Regions from separate parts of the Clostridium neonatale genome, predicted to be linked through region 1. Evidence: riboswitches for the same ligand, from Rfam matches in the RefSeq annotation. Region 1 holds a riboswitch; the other holds the start of a gene.
What was found. A riboswitch is a leader RNA that binds a small molecule or an ion and turns the genes downstream of it on or off. The one in region 1 is predicted to bind glycine.
Positions count from the first base shown of each region.

Region 1 (11,399 bases):
GTGGTGTTAGTTTATATGGGTTAATAATTATTGTTTTGTTAATGATAATATTTTTATTAATATAATAATTGGAAAAAATTACATTGAAAAAATGTTTGTATACTTATTAAATTTATGATAATATATACTTTGCAAGTGAGACGTGCAATCGCTGCTAGACTAGATCTAGGAGAGGAAAGTCCGAGCTCCGTAGGGCAGGGTGCTGGATAACGTCCAGTCAAGGTGACTTGAAGGATAGTGCAACAGAGATATACCGCCTATTATATAGGTAAGGGTGGAAAGGCGAGGTAAGAGCTCACCAGCGTGATGGCGACTTCACGGCTATGTAAACCCCACTTGGAGCAAGACCGAATAGAGAGGCATATAGGGGCTGCCCGTCCCGCCTCTGGGTGTGTCGCTTGAGCTTATTGGCAACAATGAGCCTAGATAGATGATTGCTTAATACAGAACTCGGCTTATGGCTTATCTTGCATACATGGAAAACACTAGGTTAACGCCTAGTGTTTTTCTTATTGGATTTTTATTTTATTAAATTCAGAAGCATTAGAGGTAATAAAATTTACAAAGAATAAAAAGAATAAAAAGAAACTGCATAGATTATATATTTAATCTACACAGTTTTAACAATTTTATGAAATGTATATAATTTATAATCTAGGTGTGTGCATGTCTAAATTATAAATTTGATTTGATATTCTTAAATAGTGTGGAATATTTAAGAATAGGTTATTTGGTTAATTACAAAATATTAAAAGATATTTAATATAAATATATATTACTTTGGAGCATTATATATATTTTCTAAAAAGGAGTCTTTTGTTAACATAAAGCTATTGATGAGTTCTATGCTCGTATGTTATTTTACATGGATAATTTGTTATGCATTTCATAAAAAATTAACGAATTAAACATCATCTAACAAGTAAAAGTTAGATATGAAAATCATTCTCAATAAGATAATAACTTATATGATTAAAATTGTCAAGTAAAAAATATTTAGTTTTAGAATATTTTTTTCTGATAATATTCTAGTATTTATAAAGTAATATAAACTAAGATAAAATAGTTAATAATGTAATTTCAAATAACCCTTTATATCATCTTACAAAAAAGCATTATTACTTTTGTAATATTTGAATATAGAATTTAAAGGATTACATGTAGTAAAATAAACTTGTAGAAAGAACAAGAAATAAAATTTAAAATAAAAAGTCATTGAAATAAAGGGAGGAAATAAATATGGCAGATTTATCATTAAGACATATTTACAAAATATATTCAGGAGATGTAACTGCGGTAAAAGATTTTAATTTAGAAATAGCAGATAAAGAGTTTATAGTTTTTGTTGGACCATCTGGATGTGGTAAATCAACAACTTTAAGAATGATAGCAGGGCTTGAAGAAATATCAAAAGGTGAATTATATATAGGCGGAAAGCTAGTTAATGATGTAGAACCTAAAGAAAGAGATATAGCGATGGTTTTCCAAAACTATGCATTATATCCACATATGACAGTATATGACAATATGGCATTCGCATTAAAATTAAGAAAGGCACCTAAAGATGAAATAGACAGAAAAGTTAGAGATGCAGCTAAAAAATTAGATATAGAACATTTATTAGATAGAAAACCAAAAGCATTATCAGGAGGTCAAAGACAAAGGGTTGCACTTGGACGTGCTATTGTAAGAGAACCAAAGGTATTCTTAATGGACGAACCATTATCAAACCTTGATGCAAAATTAAGAGTTCAAATGAGAACTGTAATTTCTAAACTTTATCAAGATTTAGCAACAACATTTATATATGTAACACATGACCAAATAGAAGCATTAACAATGGGTACTAGAATAGTTGTTATGAAAGATGGTGTAATTCAACAAGTAGATACACCTTTAAATATATACAATACACCAAATAATTTATTTGTTGCTGGATTTATAGGAAGTCCACAAATGAATTTACTCAATGGAACAGTTGCTGAAAAGGATGGAAAATTATTTGCAAGTATTGAAGGTGACAACATAGAAATAGTAGAAGAAAAAGCTAAAATATTGAAAGATAAAGGTTATGTTGGAAAAGAAGTTGTATTTGGAATAAGACCTGAGCACTTAGATGACAATGAAGCTCTTGTTAAAGATAATCCTACAGTAACTATTGGCGGAAATGTTGAAGTTGTAGAACGTATGGGATCAGAAAGTTATATTTACTTCAAATGTGGTGAAAATAGCATGACTGCAAGAGTTGATGGAAGCACTAAATTTGAACCAAAAGATTCTATAAAATTATTTGTAGAAAAAGAAAATATTCATGTATTTGATAAAGAATCAGAATTAAGAATATGTTAAAATAAAAATATAAATAATTTTTAATATGCTACTAAATAATAATATTTGGTAGCATATTTAATAGGTAGAGGTGATTTTATGGAGGGATTAGTAGGATATCTTAATGAAATATATGATAATTGTAAACTGCCATTTAATGTATATGTAGACGGAGAAAGTGTTTTTGAAACTAATCCTGTAGAGTCTTCCAAAGACTTCAGCGAGCATACATTTTTTATGGGAAAAAATAAAATCGTTATAGAGATAGAAAAAAATCATAAAGATGCACTAAAATTTATTGAGTTTTGTATTAAAACAAAATATAAAGATAAATATAGTAACAAAGAAAAAGTAGTAGTAGATTTATTAAATAATAATTTTGTTACTAAAGAAAAAATTGACGATTTACCTTATTCTGAGAATATTACATATTTAATTTCTATAAATATAAGAGAAAAATTAGAAGAGGCCATAGAAGCTCTTAAAAATATTTATGATAATACTGAAGTAATAATATTAAAGTATAATGAAAGTATAAATTTAATTGGTGTATTTGAAGATATTGAAGAGCATGTATCAAGTATAAATGAAACAATAAATACTTCTGTTTATAAAAAATGTTATATCAGTTATAGCAAAATAGATGATTATGAAAATCTGATGTCTATATATTTAAAATGTATGAATAAAATAGAGCTAGGAAAAAAATATAAGATATTAAATAATATATATAGTCAGGAAGATTTGCTTTTTGAAGAAATGCTTGAGGGGCTAAATGATGATATTAAGGTCAAGATTAATGAAAAATTTGAGGAAGCATTTTCACAAATGGATGAAGATATAATCAAAACAATAGAAACATTTATGAAGCTTGATCTTAATTTAAGTGAAGCGGCAAAGCAACTATATGTCCACAGAAATACATTAATATACCGTTTGGATAAAATTCAGAAGTATACAGGATGCGATATTAGAAAATTCAATGATGCATGTCTATTTAAAATAGCATTTTATGTTTGGAAACAAAAAATAAACACAAATAAAAATTATCTTAAACAAAATTAGATGATTTAACTAAATAATAATAATGGTAGTCATAATCTATATAATATGAATAGATTATGACTTTTTTATTTAGATAAACTTTGATATAATATATACTATAATTTGTAAATTAAATAAAAAAATTCATAATTAGATAAATTAAGTTATATGTTGATAAAATATAATAGATTTAAATATGTTGTTTTAATCAAAACAATAATGATAAGAAAATTTTATGAATAGAATTGTGCAATATTAAATAGGTATTTTAATATAATGTTTATTGGTATTCTTGATATCTAAATGTAAAATTGATAATATCATATAAAATAATTTATTATAATACTATCAAAGAAAAACTATATATAATCTAATGATAACTTATTTACAGTTATGGTAGCTGTGGTAGCTATGGAATATTAAGTTTGAGAAATTCATGAAAGGTGTGAAAAAAATGGATAAGCAATCAATAAAAGAAGGGGTAAAGCGTTACTTAAAGGTAAAACATGGAGTAACACTAGAAGAGGCAAAAGACTATGAAATTTTTAATGCAATCTCATTAACTATCATGGAGGAAATTGTTGATAATTGGAATGAAACAAGCAAAAGGTATAATCAAGGCAGAATGGCTTATTATCTTTCCGCTGAATATTTAATGGGTAGAGCTTTAGGAAATAACTTAATTAATTTAGGTTTATATGATGAAGTTAAAGAAGTATTTAATGAACTAAATTTAGATTTAAATAAGATTGAAGAAGTTGAAGAAGATGCTGGACTCGGAAATGGTGGACTTGGAAGACTTGCAGCATGCTTTATTGAATCAGCAGCAACAATGGAAATGCCTTTGGTTGGTTATGGAATTAGATATAGCAATGGGTTGTTTAAGCAAAATATAGAGAATGGCTTTCAAACTGAATGTGAAGATAATTGGTTAAAATATGGAGACTGCTGGAGTATAAGAAAAGATGATGAAGTTCAAATAATAACTTTTTCAGACATGAAGGTAAAAGCTGTTCCATATGATGTTCCTATAATAGGATATGACACTAAAAATATAAATACATTAAGATTATGGCAGTGTGAAGCATTAAGAGAATTTGATTTCAATTTATTTAATAATCAACAATATATTGAGGCAGTATCAGCAAGAAATAAAGCAGAAGATATATCAAGGGTTTTATATCCTAATGATACTGCAGAAGCAGGAAAGATATTAAGACTTAGACAACAATACTTCTTTTCTAGTGCATCTATGAAAGATATAATAAAGAAATATAAAGCTACTTATGGAAATGATTTTTCTGACTTTGCAAAATACAATGTAGCTCAGCTAAATGATACGCATCCAACTATATCTATACTTGAGTTTATGAGAATACTAGTTGATGAAGAAAAGGTAGAATTTAATACAGCTTTAGATATTGCAAAAAAATTCTTTAATTATACTAATCATACAATACTTGCAGAAGCTTTAGAAAAATGGGATATAAGGTTAATAGAACGATTATTCCCAAGAATATTACAAATTGCATATCAAATTAATGACGCATTAATTAATGAATTAAGACAAAAGGGATATGATGAAGGTGCCATTTGGAACTTTAGAATTGTTACAAATGATCAAATAAGAATGGCTAATTTAGCTATTTATGTTGGAAGTGCAGTAAACGGAGTAGCGGCCCTTCATACAGAAATTCTTAAGAATAAAGAACTTAATAATTGGTACAATTTATATCCAGAAAAATTTCAAAATAAAACTAACGGTATAACTCCAAGAAGATGGCTTAGACTCTGTAATCCAGAATTATCTGAATTTATTACAGAATTATTAGGTACTGAGGAGTGGGTAAAAGATTTAAGTATTTTAAAAGGATTAGATAAATTTAAAGATAATGATGAAGTATTGAACAATCTTATGAAAATTAAGAGAGAAAAGAAGGCACAATTATCTGCTTATATAAGACAAGAAGAAGGTGTAGAAGTTGATCCTGATTCATTCTTTGATATTCAAATAAAGAGACTACATGAATATAAGAGACAATTATTAAATGCATTGTATATTTTAGATCTATACTATAGAATTAAAGAAAATCCTAATATTGAGATACCAAAAACTACATTTATATTTGGCGCTAAAGCATTTCCGGGATATAGAAGAGCAAAAGGTATAGTTAAGCTTATAAATGAAATAGCAAAACTTATAGATGGTGATCCAATTTCAGTTGGAAGAATTAAAGTTGTTTTTGTTCATAATTATAGAGTATCATATGCTCAGAAATTATTCCCAGGATCAGATTTATCAAAACAAATCTCTACAGCTGGTAAAGAAGCATCCGGAACTGGAAATATGAAGTTCATGTTAAATGCCACACCAACATTTGGAACATATGATGGAGCTAATATTGAGATAGTAAATGCAAGTGGTGAAGAAAATAACTATATCTTTGGATTAAGAGTTGAGGATATTGAAAAATTAAAGAATAACTATAATCCAAAAGAATACTATAGAAATAATCCATGTATCAAGAGAGTTATTGATACATTAATTAATGGAATGCTAAATGATGGTGGAACAGGTTATTTTGAAGATATATATAATGCACTATTAGAAGAAGGTGATCAATACTTTTTGCTTGCAGATTTTGATTTGTTTAAGAAAGCTCAAGATAAGGTATTTGAAGATTATAAAGATAAAAAGAAATGGGCTCAAAAGTGCTTAGCTAACCTAAGTAATTCAGGTGAATTTTCAAGTGATAGAACTATAAAGCAATATTGCGATGAGATTTGGCATATAGAACCAGCTAAGGTACAATAAAATATAAAAATGATGTAATATCAAAGTTTAGTGAAAAATAATCGAAATTCAATATATGATAGAGTGTAGAAAAATTTGACTTAGCAGAGGTTAATATAAATACTACGCATATTCATATATTGCATTTCTTTATTTTTATATAAGTATATATTTTTTATATTTTTCTCTTTATAAGTTGATACCTTTAATAAGAATAGAATACTAATTTTTTATAATCTATGATATGTATAAATGATTATTTATTTAGTATATGTTTAGTAATTTCTTGTGATATAAAACTAATTGTACTAATAAATTTCTATGTATTTACATTCAATTATATTTGAGATATGATTTATTATAAAGTATTATAAATTTAATATGTGATTGGAGGCGAAGGTTATTTTATAGGGTGAATAACTTATAAAATAGCAAATAATTATGAGAAACATAGTTGTTTTAGATGGAAAAACATTAGGAAATGTTGATTATATTAAACTAAATGAATTTGGACAAGTTGCTTATTATGATAAAACAGAAAAGGATGATGTTGAAGAGAGAATAAAGGATGCAAATATCATTTTAACAAATAAAGTTGTTTTAGATAGAAACAATTTAAAATCTGCAAATAATGTAGAATTAATATGTGAAATGGCTACAGGGTATAATAATATAGACATTGAATATGCAAAAGAAAATGGGATAGCGGTTACAAATGTTGCAGGATATTCAACTGGAACTGTTGCTCAACATACTTTTGCGTTATTACTTACTTTATATGATAACATAAGGTATTTTGATGATTTCGTAAAAAGTGGAGAATACTCAAAGAGTGGAATGTTTACGAACTTAGAAAGAACTTATAATGATCTATCAGGAAAAGTTTGGGGAATAATAGGTTTGGGCAATATAGGGAAAAAAGTGGCCAAAATTGCGCAAGCTTTTGGTGCAAGAGTAGTTTATTATTCTACATCAGGTAAAAATTCAGATTCTAATTTTGTGAGAGTTGAATTGGAAGAACTGTTAAAAACATGTGATGTTATATCAATTCATGCACCTTTAAATGAGAAAACAAAAGGATTAATCAATTATAAAGCTTTAACTATGATGAAGAAAGATGCAATATTAATTAATGTGGGAAGAGGTCCTATTGTTGTAGATGAAGATTTAGCACAAGCTATAGATGAAGAAATAATTGGTGGAGCAGCTTTGGATGTATTTGAAGCAGAGCCAATACCAAATAATAATCCTTTACTTAGTATAAAAAACACTGAAAAATTAATTATGACGCCTCATATAGCATGGGCAAGTGAAGAAGCTAGAGATAGACTATTTACAGATTTATTGGAAAATATAAGAGCTTATAATAGAGGACAAAAAAGGAATAGAGTAGATATTTAATATGTATAATAAGACTATGTCATTGGCATAGTTCTATTGTTTTATAAAGTTTAGATAGGCAAGGATATTTTAATTTAATATATCAGTATTTTACTAATATTTAACAAGAATATTAGGTTTAATTTAAATTTCTACTATGATAATATAAATATAGAATTATAAACTTAATGAAAAGAGGAATGTTTTGATGAAATATGCATTAGATGTACATACTCATACAATAGTTAGCGGTCATGCTTATTCAACTTTAATGGAAAATGCGAAGGCGGCATCAGAAAAAGGTATCAAAGTTCTTGGAACTACTGAACATGGATGTATGATGCCAAATGCACCACATATTTGGTATTTTAATAACTACAAAGTGTTACCTAGAGAAATGTATGGTGTAACTATGCTTTATGGAGTTGAGGCTAATATATTGAACCATGATGGTAAGATGGATATGGATGATAAAACTTTAGAGAAGGTTGATATAGTAATTGGAAGTATACATGAACCGATATACAATATGGGATCGGTTGAAGAAAATACAAGAGCATATATTAATGCAATAAAAAGTGGAAAGATTGATATTGTAGGGCATCTAGGGAATCCTATGATTCCCGTAAATTATGAAGAAATAGTGAAATGTGCTTTAGAAAATGATGTGTTAATAGAGATTAACAATAGTTCTTTTACTACTTCTCGACTTGGTAGCTTGGGTAATTGCACTAAGATAGCTGAATTATGTAAGAAATATAATGTTACAATAGTTATGAATAGTGATGCTCATTTTTGTACAAAAATAGGAGAATTTAAAGAAGCAATAGATATGCTTGCTTCTATAGATTTTCCGGAAGAACTTATTATAAATTCTGACCCTGAAAAGTTACTTAAAAAGTTAAAAATAAAAGGAAAATTAACTGATTTAAATATATAAAATTATTCAAATTTAAAAATCGATTTTATTAAAAACTGTTTTCTATATGAAAGCAGTTTTTATTTATAATAATTTTGCAGAAAAAAGAATTTAAATATATTCAAAGAATAGTGTAATTGCTTAAAAAACTACTAAAAAGTCTGTTAATTTATATGCAAATTTTGAAAAAAATATAAAATTATCAAGAAGGGATTAAAAATACTTGAAATAAGTTAATAATAACTATATAATTTTAAGGGTAAATTAAATGTAAATGTTCGGATGAAGGCAGTGGGAGAGTTATTATTTATAATTTCTTTTTGATTTATTATAATACACCGAAGAAGCAAATCTTTCAGGTATTAGGACCGTTGCTGGACGAGCCTCTGGAGAGACTCATTTATGAATGAGCACCGAAGGAGCAAAATATTGAAGAAAATATTATTACATTTATTATTTAAAGTAGTAAATTTTTTTAGTATTGAAACTCTCAGGTAAAAGGACAGAGGATAGGAAGCATGACAATTCACAATGTATAATTCACAATGTATAATTGAGGATAAAAATAGCTTTGCTATTTTTGATAAATTTAAATTAAGAAAACTGAAAGTTTTCTACCTAAATTGTAAATTGTAAACTTTGAATTATGAATTGTATAGTCTCTTATTCTCCTCCAATGATAAAAAATATTAGGGGGAATTTTTTTATGTTATTTTCAAATTTCTTATTAGCAGGGAATACATCTACAATTCAAAATGTATTTCAAAAAATCGATGATATTATATGGGGGCCACCTTTATTAATACTTTTGGTTGGGACTGGAATATATCTAACACTTCGCTTAAAATTATTACAAGTCTTTAAATTACCGTTAGCATTAAAATATGTATTTGGAAAAGATGAAGAAGCTCAAAATGATGATGCACATGGAGATGTATCAAGTTTTGGAGCACTATGTACAGCGTTATCAGCAACAATTGGAACAGGAAATATAGTAGGTGTTGCGACAGCAGTAAAAGCAGGAGGGCCAGGAGCACTATTTTGGATGTGGATTGCGGCTTTCTTTGGAATGGCAACTAAGTATGCAGAAGGTGTACTCGCAATAAAATATAGAGAAGTAGATGAAAACGGACAAATGTGTGGTGGACCTATGTACTATATACAAAATGGGTTAGGTATGAAATGGTTAGCTAAATTATTTGCATTGTTTGGTGTTGGAGTTGCTTTCTTTGGAATAGGAACATTTGGTCAAGTTAATTCAATAGCAGCAGCAGCACAAAATTTTAATATACCTAAAATTGCAACGGCTGTAGTCATAACAGCATTAGTAGCTTTAGTAACATTAGGTGGAATTAAAAGAATATCAAAAGTATCTGAAGCAATAGTTCCATTTATGGCAGTAGCATATATTATTGGAGCTGTTATAGTACTTGCATGTAATTTTAGAGCAATACCACAAGCTTTAGGTTTAATAATAACTAGTGCTTTTAATCCTAAAGCTGTAGGTGGTGCAATTGCAGGTGTAACTGTTTCTGTAGCACTTAGAAATGGGATTGCAAGAGGGGTATTTTCAAATGAATCAGGACTTGGAAGTGCACCAATAGCAGCAGCAGCAGCAAAAACAAATTTTCCAGCAAGACAAGGCTTGATTTCTATGACAGGAACATTTTTTGATACAATACTAATTTGTACAATGACAGGACTTGTAATAGTATTAACAAGTGGAAGCACTGGTGTGTTTGAAGTTGGAGCAACAATTGAAGGAGCAGGACTTACATCAGCAGCTTTTGAAATTGGTTTACCTATAGCCACTATTGGAAAATACATTGTTAATATAGGATTAGTTTTCTTTGCATTTACTACCATACTTGGATGGAACTATTATGGTGAAAAGTGTATGCAATATTTATGCGGAACTAAGTCTATAATGCCATATAGAATAATATATATAGTACTTGTTGCAATAGGACCTTTCTTGCCATTGGAATTAATATTTATAATTGCAGATATAGTTAATGGATGCATGGCATTTCCTAACCTAGTTGGACTTATAGGGCTTAGAAAGGTTGTTATAAAAGAAACAGAAGACTACTTTAATAGCTTGGAAAATGAAAAGCTAGGTAATAAAGAATATGACCTTGCATAATAACATAAATAAAGGACGTATAATCATGGTTTAGTGGATAACAACCGAAATTCAATATATGATATGCTCGATTGCGTAAATATTTCAGCCCAAAATTCTAATGAAAGAGGTTGCTCCAAAAAAAGTTTGCTCCGACAACAAGTGTTGGACAAACAATTTTGGAACGGCCTTCAGCCTCTTTCAAAGAATTTAAAGGCTAAAATATTTAATGCAATACTACACATAAGCAGAGAACCACATAAGAGTTTTATTTCGATTATTCACACTAAACTCAGTACGTTCTTTATTTATTTTATGATGCAACATGTTTTAATATTTGATAGAATATTTTTTTTCATTATCTATAATAGAAAGTTTATCTAAAACTAAATCATCAACTCGACAAAAGCCATTTCCTTTTTTTATAGCAGCAATAAAGGAAAGGACATCTTGCTCTAAGCCTTGAACTTCTATGGATACTTTACCATCATATAGATTTTTACAAAAACCTGTTAAATTAAACTGCATAGCTTTCATTTGAGTGAAATATCTAAATCCTACACCTTGAACTTTACCATCAACAATTATTGAATATCTAATCATAAATCCTCCTAAGTATAAGTAATTTATTTATATATTGAAACTTATAGCATGAATTAATACTTAAATTATAGCATATTCTAAAAAAAATAATAATATACATATAAAAGTGTTTCTAATTTTCTGAAAATTGAGTATAATATATGTAAACTAGGGAATAATTTCAACGTGAGTGTTTATAGAAAGGATGACTTTATTATGGAAAGAAC
Region 1 is NZ_UICR01000002.1:1,080,711-1,092,109, reverse strand. It holds gene CNEONATNEC86_RS16605 (hypothetical protein) at 1-65, shown strand, start outside; RNA gene rnpB (RNase P RNA component class A) at 133-474, shown strand; gene CNEONATNEC86_RS16595 (ABC transporter ATP-binding protein) at 1,240-2,349, shown strand; gene CNEONATNEC86_RS16590 (PucR family transcriptional regulator) at 2,428-3,393, shown strand; gene CNEONATNEC86_RS16585 (glycogen/starch/alpha-glucan phosphorylase) at 3,827-6,187, shown strand; gene CNEONATNEC86_RS16580 (D-2-hydroxyacid dehydrogenase) at 6,608-7,567, shown strand; gene CNEONATNEC86_RS16575 (phosphatase) at 7,755-8,486, shown strand; glycine riboswitch at 8,748-8,846, shown strand; glycine riboswitch at 8,849-8,974, shown strand; gene CNEONATNEC86_RS16570 (alanine/glycine:cation symporter family protein) at 9,172-10,611, shown strand; gene CNEONATNEC86_RS16565 (acylphosphatase) at 10,921-11,193, opposite strand; gene ndk (nucleoside-diphosphate kinase) at 11,386-11,399, shown strand, end outside.

Region 2 (11,399 bases), 520 kb from region 1:
TAGATCTTATCTGCATCTTCCTTGCTTAATTCAACAAATTTTTCTTTACCCATGTTGCATTTTGGACATTTTTCAGGAGCTTCTTCACCTTCACTTATAAATCCACATACTGTACATTTAAATAATTTTTTCATAATAATACCTCCATTTATTTTAAAAGTTAAATATATAATAAATATTTCATTACTATATATTTAACTATAATTATAGATTTTTATTTTACTTTATTCAAAGTTCAAATAATAATTATTTTTAAAGAAAAATACTGATTTAACAGAGTTATCTTAATGTTTCTTTAAAATTCTAACAATTCATCAAATTATAATCTTAAAATGGATAAAAACTCATTATCGTTATAAATTTAAAGCTTCTTATATGTAATTACATAATTAAATATATTTTCTATTTCTTTAATCCTCATAAAATCTTCACAACTTTTTACTAAAATTAATATATCTAAAGATAAATTACTATTTAAATATATTTTGAAATAAAATAAAGTAATTTGATGGAGGCAAATATGAAGATCAAAAGAGAGATTATTAAGGTTTATGACATGACATGTACTTCATGTGAAGGCAAAGTAGAGAGTGCATTAAAGAAAGTTAATGGAGTTGTAAATGTAATTGCTAGCTATAGTGCTCAGCAAGTAACTGTTGAATATGATAGTGTGATTTGCAATATTGAACAATTAAAAGAAGCTATTAAGAAAGCTGGTTATAGTACAAAAAATTCAAATAATATTAAATTCGCAGGCTTTTTTGTTGTGGTTGCTGCTATTTTACTAATTGGTAATTCTACTGCGGGATTTGATATGAGCTCTGCTCTAAATAATGCATCTTATATGGTATTATTTATTGTTGGTATGCTTACATCAATTCATTGTGTTGGTATGTGTGGCGGTATAATGCTTACACAAAGTATTTTAAAAGAAGAAAAAAGTAAGTTTCAGACTTTAATGCCTGCAATTTTATATAATGCAGGAAGAGTAACTTCTTATACAATTATTGGTGCTATTGTAGGTGCTTTAGGTTCTGTCCTATCATTATCACTTAATGTGAAAGCAGGGCTTCAAATATTTGCAGGAGTATTTATGGTTATAATGGGATTAAACATGGCAGGATTCTCTATTTTTAGAAAGCTTAATATTAAGTTACCCTGGTCTTCATGTTCTACAAAAAAGAAACCTAAAACTCCTTTCTTAGTTGGAATGTTAAATGGATTAATGCCTTGTGGCCCTTTGCAAACAATGCAGCTTTATGCATTAGGTACTGGTAGTGCAATGAATGGAGCATTATCAATGTTTGTATTTTCTTTAGGAACAGTTCCTTTAATGTTAGGCTTTGGGGCTATATCTGGATTTTTAAGCAAAGGTTATACAAAACAATTATTAAAGTTTAGTGGATTTTTAGTAATAATACTTGGATTAATAATGGGAAATAGAGGCCTTGCACTTGCAGGTTTTGGCCTTCCTAATATAAGAACATTAGCACAAGGTACTTCAGCAAATGCATCTCAAACTAATATAGCTAAACCAACTATTGAAAATGGAGTTCAAATAATAAATATGACAGCAGATAATAATGGGTATACACCTAATGTATTTTATGTACAAAAAGGAATGCCTGTTAAGTGGATAATAACAGGAAGTAAGTTAAATTCCTGTAATAATGCTGTGGTAATACCATCTTTAAATATACAGAAAACTCTAAATTCTGGTGAAAACATAATTGAATTTACTCCAGAAGATAAAGATATAAATTTCAGTTGTTGGATGGGAATGATAAGAGGAGTTATTAAGGTTACTGATAATCTTGATTCTGTGGATACATCTAAGGCAGATCCATCATTGCCACAACCAAGTAGTGGAATGAGTTGCTGCACAGGTAATACAGTAACTGATGCTGAGCAAACTCCAAGTATATATGGTGATGATTTAAGTAAGGTTTCAACTGATAGATTGATTAAAAAGGCTAATATTTCTGGAGATACACAGAGTTTAAATATTAAGGGAACCGGTTATGAATTTGAACCACTTGTAGTAGTATTAGAAAAAGGCATAAAAACAAACCTTTCATTAGATCTTGATTCATATGATAATCCAGATAGCACTTTCACCTTATATGATGGAGAAACTGGTGATGTTGTAACTACATTTACAGGTAAGAAAGGTATTATAGACGTAGATTTTAATATAGATAAAAGTGGATCATATGTAGTAGTCAATAACAATATAGCTGCAATTGGAATCGAAGTAACAGATTCTTTGGAAAATGTAAATTTAGAAGATGTTCGTAAAAATTTTTTAGATAATTAAATTCATTAATTTTTACTGGTATATTCGTATATTCTATATTAACATATTATTCCAGTTAAAATTTAATAACAAAATTGCCAAGGCGACTATGATATAATCACCTATAAAACATAAATCCAATAGAATAAAAAAAGGCTCTAGCATTTTTACCATATTAATATTAGATGATAAAAATGCTAGAGTTCACTAATGAATTTAAAAATAATTTATTAAATTTTCCGGATTTCCTAAGTACGCTAAAGTAATATATCTATAATTTGAATTCTATACTAAATCTCCTTTGACAGCTTCCTCATTTTTCGTCTTTAATTTAAGTATATTATAAATCCCCCCAAGCATTATAAACCATACTGGTGTTACAAATAAAGCCACACGAGTTTCTTTATTAAGTGCTAATATACCTATAACAAAAATTAAAAATGCTAAAATTATATAATTAGCAATTGGGTACAGTGGCATTTTGAATTTGCTCCTAGATGCAAGTTCAGGATTAGTTTTGCGATATCTTAAATGACAAATAACTATAATTGTCCAAATAAAGATAAAGCAGAATGTTGATATGCTTGTAATTAGCACAAATACCCCTTCTGGCATAATATAATTCAGAATAACTGAAATAAAAATCACAGCTGCAGAGAATATTATAGCATTAGAAGGTACTTGATTAGGTGTTAATTTTTTCATTGACTCAGGTGCATTATTTTCTTTAGCAAGAGAATAAACCATACGGCTTGTACTGAAAATACCACTATTACAAGCAGATGCAGCTGATGTTAGTACAACGAAATTTACAATACTTGCTGCTGCTGTAATTCCTACTGCGCTAAATACCTGTACAAATGGACTTTTATCTGGATTAATTGAATTCCATGGGTATATACTCATAATAACAATAAGCGCCCCAATATAGAAAATAATAATTCTAATTGGAATATTATTAATGGCTTTTGGAATAACATGTTCTGGATTTTCAGTTTCACCAGCTGTTAATCCAACTAATTCAATTCCAGTAAAAGCAAATACAACCATTTGAAATGAAAGTACAAAACCTTTTATTCCATTTGGGAGCCAACCACCATTATTCCAAAGGTTTGTAAAGCTAGATGTACCAGCATCTGTAGAGAATCCTTTTATTATCATAAATGTACCAATTATAATTAATGCTAAAATTGCAACAATTTTAATTAATGCAAACCAGAATTCCATTTCTCCAAACAACTTCACTGTTGTAAGATTCATAATTAGTAAAACTATAAGAACTATAAGGCTTGGAACCCACTGAGCTATATTGGGAAACCAGTATTGTATATAAAGTCCAGCAGCAGTTAAGTCAGCCATGGCAAGTGAAATCCAGCAGAACCAATATGTCCATCCAGTAATAAATGCTGATCCGTTTCCTAAATAATCATGTACAAAATCTACAAATGAATGATAGTTTAAGTTAGAAAGTAATAGTTCTCCAAGGGCGCGCATAATAAAAAAACAAACTGTTCCTGTTATGGCATACGCAAATAAAATAGATGGGCCAGCCAAGCTAATAGACCTGCCTGATCCAAGGAATAAGCCTGTACCAATTGCACCTCCAATTGCAAGTAATTGAACATGACGATTTTTAAGGCCTCTAGACAAGTTTTCATTTTCTGACATATTATTCTCCGCCTTTCAAAATTATGAATATTTATTAGTTGGAGATACAAATTATGAATAGATAAGGTCTAAATAAAGTAATTAAATATAAATTACTTTTTAATATATGTTAACTACCCTGTCCTTTTACCTGAGAGTTTCGCTATACAGCTTTCTCCTTCGGTGCTCATTATAAAGAGTCTCTCCAAGGATTCATCCAATAGCGGTCATCTCTAATATGTTATTAGGTACCTGAAAGATTTACTTCTTCGGTGTATAGCCATAGCCATAACTCTCCCGCTATCTTCATCTGAATTATTAAATTTCTTATTATATACTAATACTTTTTTGTAAAATTTACAAGTTTTTTATTTTAATTTAGAAAAACATTTTTCATAAAAATAGCAGACTATATTTCAAGTCCGCTTAAATAATATTCTTTTTAAATCAATAATTTTATTTCCATACCTCTTTTGCAACTTCCTGAACCAGTTTCAATTTTGCCCATTGTTCTTCTTCTGTAAGTTTATTACCTTCTTCCGTAGATGCAAATCCACACTGAGGACTTAAACATAAGCGTTCCAATGGAATGTATTTTGAAGCTTCTTTGATACGTTTAATTATATCATCGTTATTCTCAAGTACAGGAGATTTTGTTGTAATGAGTCCTAATACAACTTTCTTATCTTTACCTACATATTTAAGTGATTCAAAATCACCAGAACGTTCATCATCAAATTCCAAATAAAAGGCCTGTACATTTTCTTTTGCAAAGAGATCTTTTGCTACACTGTCATAACCTCCCTGGCACGCCCATGTAGAATGAAAATTTCCTCTACATATATGAGTGTTAATTACAAGGTCTTCTGGCTTACCTTCAATAGCAAGATTATTGATTCTTATTAATTTTTCAATATTATCTTGAAGGCCATCTTCATCAGTACCAAAAATTAAGCAAGCATTAGGATCAACGCATACTCCCCATGTACAATCATCAAACTGGATGTTCCTGCATCCTGCTGCATATAAGTCTTTAATAACTTTTTTGTATCCATCTGCAATATCTAAAATCAACTCTTCTTCGTTTGGATAAATGGCTTTTGTTTTTTCCAAATTTTCAGGGATAATCATCTGAAATAAAAACTGTGCTGGTGCAGGAATTGTCTGTCTAGCAACAGTATTATCATCTTCAAATTGTTTTACAAATTTAAAATGTTCAACAAAAGGATGACTGTTAACAAATACTTTTCCAATAAGGAATGTGTCATCAATTAATGCTGCCTCTCCATCAAACGGAATTCCATCCTTTGTCTTCTCATGTCCAACACCATTAAATGCCCACATAAAATCAAGATGCCATGAACTCCTCCTAAACTCTCCATCTGTTATAACTCTAAGTCCAGCTGCTTTCTGTTTTGTAATTAAATCTGTAATTGCTACATTTTCAACTTTTTTTAGCTCTTCTGCTGTAATTTTTCCATTTGCATATTCACTTCTTGCCTTCTTTAAATAATCAGGTCTTAAAAAACTTCCTACAATATCATATTTAAACGGTGCATTGTTATTCATAATTATTCCTCCTATAAAAATTGTTAATCTAATTTTAAAAACAATCTTTTATCAAAAATTTTTATTGAAGTAATCATATCATATAAATTTAATTATAGTGTAACTCCAAAAAACTATTACTTGTTATAGTTTTATACTATAGCTGAAATATGTAAATCTTGTTTTTAAAAGCACTAGAAATAAATCTTATATAAATTCTGAAATAATTTCATTTAATGCATCAATGTAAATATTCGCAAGTTTGCTAAGCTTAATACTTTTATGTGAAATCCAACCAACTATTATTTCTTCATTGACATCTAGAGGTACAGCAATAATATCATTTCCATTTAAATCAGAACTTAGAACTCCCGTTGATATAGTGTACCCATTTAATCCAATTAATAGATTAAAAAGAGTTGCTCTATCACTAACTTTTATGTTTTTTTTATGAGAAAGAGTACTTAGTATTTCTTCAGAAAAATGAAATGAATTATATTCTCCCTGCTCAAAACATAAATATGGATAATCCTTCAAATCTTCAATAGTTACTACTTTTTGCTTTGAAAGAGGGTTATTTATACTAATAAATACATGTGGTTTTGCCACAAATAACTTTGTAAACTTTAAGTTGTTTTCCTTAAAGAGTTTATTAAGAATTTTTGAGTTAAACTCATTTAAATATAAAACTCCTATTTCACTTCGAAGATTTTTTACATCGTCAATAATTTCATAGGTTTTCGTTTCTCTTAGACTAAATTCATATTCGTTATTTCCATATTCTTTTATTAAGTTAACGAAAGCATTGACAGAAAAGGCATAATGCTGAGTTGATACAGAAAAATGTTGTGCTGAAGGCTTTGTATTAAAATATCGTTTTTCTAACAGTTCTGTTTGCTCAACTACTTGTCGTGCATAACCTAAAAATTCTGCTCCATCAACTGAAACACTAATTCCTCTGTTTGTACGCTGAAAAATACTTATATTTAGTTCAGTTTCAAGTTCTCTAATTGCATTAGAAAGACTTGGCTGAGTAATAAAAAGCTTTCTAGCAGCAATATTAATTGATCCACATTTTGCAATTTCAATTGCATATTTTAATTGCTGTAATGTCATTTTATCACCACCTTAAAAATAAAAAAATCGCCAAGGCGACTATGATATAGTCTTCTATAAAAATACAAATCCAATAGAATACAATAGCTTTTATAAAACGTAATCCTTTAAGCCGTCGATTTTTTTCAGCGCACTCTGGATTTTCTGAGCTTGCCGAAGAAAAGACCAGGCGCATATAATTTATTTTTTATTCTTTAGGAACTATGCATTTAGTTTATTGCAATATTTTTAAAAATGAATTATCCACAGATTATCCATGAATATAATTTCCTAAAGAATAAAAAAGTCCTTCTAACTGATATGCTAGAAGGTATCAATTTTACAAGTTATATTTCTATATTCTCTTTTACAACCTCTCCTTCTAACATTTGTTCTTCATGTATTGTTATATCAATCTCTTTCTTTAAATCCTTTAATACAGCACCATATGCTGGTATCAAAAATGCATCTGCACATATCCATGCAACTGGACTAGCAAAACATACTGCTATATATCCAAATATAGGAACTAAAACAAATCCACACACTGTTCTTGCTATCATCTCACATACTCCAGCAAGTATTGCAAACATTGAATATCCCATTCCCTGAATAGTAAAACGTACTACATTTACAAAACATAATGGAATATAAAAAGTTGCTGTCATTATTAAATATTTAATTACTTGTGAAAGTATTTGTGCTTCACTACTATCTATAAATATTAATGCTATGCTCTTTCCAAAGAAAATTGATACAATAAGAGCTATTATTGAATATGCTGATCCTATAATTATACTGCTCTTTATTCCTTGACTTATACGCTCTAACTTTCTAGCCCCAACATTTTGTCCAGCATATACCGCCATTGTTGAACCAAGTGCATCAAATGGACAACATAAAAATGCAGATATTTTAGACCCAGCAGCAACTGAAGCTACCACATCTGAACCAAGATTATTTACTGATGTCTGTAGTATTACACTACCTATAGCTGTAATAGAATATTGTAATCCCATTGGTATTCCCATATAACATAACTTTTTAATACATCTTACATCAATTTTTAATTCATCTTTTTCAAATTTAAGAATTTCATATTTTTTTCTCATAAATATTAAGCAACATACTCCTGATATTCCCTGTGATATAACCGTAGCCAAAGCTGATCCTTCTACTCCCATATGCACAAATATTATTAAATATAAGCCCAAAATAACATTAATCACTGAAGATATAATTAAAAAAATAAGTGGTGTCTTACTATCTCCAAGTGAACGAATAATACCTGCTAACAAATTATAAAGAAATGTTACTGGTATTCCTAAAAATATTACAAATATATAATCATATGCACCATCAATAATATTTTCTGGTGTCCTCATCAAAACTAAAATATCTCTGCAAAATACACATACTATAACTGTCATTATAGCTGAAATTATAATTGATAACCATGCACTATTAGCTACATATTTACGTAAAAGTTTATAATCAGATGCTCCAAATTTTTGTGCTACTGGTATTGCAAATCCATTACAAATCCCCATGCAAAATCCAATTATCATAAAATTTATTGAACTTGTTGACCCTACTGCCGCTAAAGAATCAACGCCCAAATATTTCCCTACTATAATTGTATCTGCCATACTATAAAACTGTTGAAATAGCATTCCAAACAATAATGGAATTGAAAATCCCAAAATAATTTTAAATGGATTACCTGTAGTCATATCTTTTGTTTCATTCTTTGCCATAGCCTTTATCCTCTTTCTAAAGCTAATATATTTAAAATATTATATTGCTCTTTTATACTCGTAAAATTTCTTCCTTATTATAGCTTAAGATTTGTTGTTCTTTCAATGACTTATAAGAAAATTATTTCATTTTAATGTATTTTTGTAATTTTTCATAAATAATGTTTAATAACTCTAAAATTAACAATCCCAAGGCTAAAAATTCATTAAAATTAGTTTTGAAATTTTGTGATTTATTAAGTGAATATAATACCATTTAAGAACTTAATAATGTTACTTACTAATTTTCATTAAAAAGGGTAAGTAAATTCCCGTATATTGTGTTGGATTTAGAGCTTTAAAATATTTAAAATACTTCTTTTAATTTTGGTTCTTCATAACTTATCCTAAATCACCTCTATCAATTTTTCATCAAGAGAACATTTAGTTTTTCTTGACATTAAAATACCCCTTTATAGAAACAGTTTTATTATTTTAACTGTCTACTATAAAGGGAGCATATTAAAATTAGATTTTTGTGGGGTTCATGGTGGAAGTAAGGCATAACCTTTGAAATCCACCATAAATTTTATATTAATTTTATTGTAGTTTCTAAAGGTTGTACACCAGTGAGTTGTACACTTCTTTTATCTGGTTGAGATATACCAATAAACAATTTAAAGTTTTTGCTATCAAGTATTCTTTCTCCCTCATCATTTACTACTTCAAAGGATGATTTTTTAACCTTCATAGTTACAACTTTACTTTCTCCTTTCTTTAGTTCAACGCGTTTAAATCCTGCTAAGCTATAATTTAGAACTGCATATTTAGAATCGAGATCTTTAATATAGCATTGTACTACTTCTTCGATATCAAACTCTCCTGTATTTGTGATTTTTATGCTTACATCTACATCTTCGAATTCATCCTTAATATTTGATACATTTAACTCTGATAATTCTACAGTAGAATAAGTTAATCCATATCCAAATGGATATAAGCTTTCTCCTGTAATATAACGATATGTTCTACCCTTCATTGAATAATCAGTAAATTCCGGTATATAATTAAGATCCTTATAAAAAGTTACAGGTAATTTACCGCTTGGTGAGCATTTTCCAAATAATAAATCAGCTACAGCTCTACCACCACGACTTCCTGGATACCATGCATCTAATATAGCAGCACATTTTTCTTCTGCTCCATTAAATGTTAATGCACTTCCTGTACCAATTACTAATATAACTGGTGTTCCAGTTTCAATTATTTTTTCTAGTAGTTCTTGTTGCTTTCTTGGTAAATTTAAGTTTGGTTTATCACCAGCCCCTTCACTATTACCTGCATCACCTTGCTCTCCTTCAATAGTAGAATCTAAGCCTAAGCAAAGAATTGCAACATCTGATCTTTCTGCTATTGAAATTGCTTCTGCTAATCTGTCATCTTGTTCTGCTAATTCTTCAACTCTATCTTTATATAAATGACACCCTTCTGAATAATATACCCTCACATCATCCTGAACAGCTTCATGTATTCCATCTAATACAGTAATATATCTAGATGCAGTTCCTGAATAATTACCCTTAAGCATTATTTTACTATCAGCATTAGGTCCAATCACTGCAATTGCTTTTAGTTTTTCTTTATTTAAAGGCAATATTCCATTGTTTCTTAATAGTACCATTGATTTTCTTGCTGCTTTTAAAGATAATTCATTATGCTTTTTACAATCATTTAATTCATAAGGTATTTTGTTATATTCACATTCTTCATCAAACATTCCAAGCCTTATTCTTGTTGCCATTAATCTTTCTGCTGCTGTTGTTATATCCTCTTCTGTAACCAATCCTTCTTTATATGCTAGTAATATCTGAAGATATATATTTCCACAATTTAAATCACATCCATTTTTAATGGCTAATGCTGCTGATTCAGTGGCAGTACTTGTTACATTGTGATGTAAATGAAAATCTGCAATTGCCCAGCAGTCTGATACTACATGTCCTTTAAAATTCCACTTACCTCTTAATATATCTTTTAATAAAGTTTTACTACCGCAGCAAGGTTCCCCATTTGTACGATTATAAGCTCCCATTACTGCTTCAACATCACCTTCCTTTACACAAGCTTCAAAGGCTGGCAGATAAGTTTCATACAAATCCTTTTTACCTACAATTGCATTGAATTCATGTCTTAATCCTTCTGGTCCACTATGAACAGCAAAGTGCTTAGCACAGGCAGCTATTTTTAAATATTTTCTTTTTCCCTGCAATCCTTTTACAAAAGCTACACCTAATCTAGATGTTAAATATGGATCTTCTCCATAAGTTTCATGTCCTCGACCCCATCTAGGATCTCTAAAAATATTAACATTTGGTGACCAAAAAGTTATCCCTTTATAAATATCTCTATCATCTTTTTTACTACTTTCATTGTATTTTGCACGTCCTTCTGTTGAAATAACTTCTGCAATCTCATGCAATAGCTCATCATCAAACATAGCAGCTAGTCCAATTGCTTGTGGAAATACTGTTGCTGTACCTGCTCTTGCCACTCCATGCAAGCCTTCATTCCACCAATTATATCTAGGAATCCCCAATCTTTTTATAGAGGCTGATTTATAAGTTAGCTGCTCTGCTCTTTCTTGTAAAGTCATCTTTCCTACTATTTCCTTTGCTTTTTCTAAAGCATATTCATGAGTAATTCTTTTCTCTTCCGCCATTTTTCACATCTCCTAAAAATAAATTTATTAAAGTATCAAAGTATTAAATGAATGTGGTTTTACAGTAAAATTGTAATTTATTTCATTAAGATTAAAAGTTATTTCTTGATCTTCATCAAATGGATTTAATAATTCTAATACTATACTTCCATCTGGGTTCTCAAATGCTAAAGCATTTCCAGCAAAATCTCCCTTTAATCCCTTCATTACTGCTCCTGGTCTTATATATTTTGAGAAATGCCTCATTAGATAATATTCTGGATTATAGTAAATGCTATTGTCTTTTGTTATTGTAATAAGAGAGTTTTGTTTCCATCCCCATGTGCTTATTCCACCTTCTTCAAGGACCATATTCCAA
Region 2 is NZ_UICR01000002.1:558,999-570,397, forward strand. It holds gene CNEONATNEC86_RS14165 (rubredoxin-like domain-containing protein) at 1-134, opposite strand, end outside; gene CNEONATNEC86_RS14170 (urease accessory protein UreH domain-containing protein) at 521-2,317, shown strand; gene CNEONATNEC86_RS14175 (amino acid permease) at 2,582-3,964, opposite strand; glycine riboswitch at 4,073-4,162, opposite strand; gene CNEONATNEC86_RS14180 (5-methyltetrahydropteroyltriglutamate--homocysteine S-methyltransferase) at 4,400-5,512, opposite strand; gene CNEONATNEC86_RS14185 (LysR family transcriptional regulator) at 5,699-6,607, opposite strand; gene CNEONATNEC86_RS14190 (MATE family efflux transporter) at 6,934-8,343, opposite strand; gene CNEONATNEC86_RS14195 (glycoside hydrolase family 3 C-terminal domain-containing protein) at 8,912-11,041, opposite strand; gene CNEONATNEC86_RS14200 (glycoside hydrolase family 30 protein) at 11,069-11,399, opposite strand, start outside.
Region 2: linked by a shared signal. The riboswitch ahead of CNEONATNEC86_RS14175 (amino acid permease) and the one ahead of CNEONATNEC86_RS16570 (alanine/glycine:cation symporter family protein) in region 1 are both predicted to bind glycine.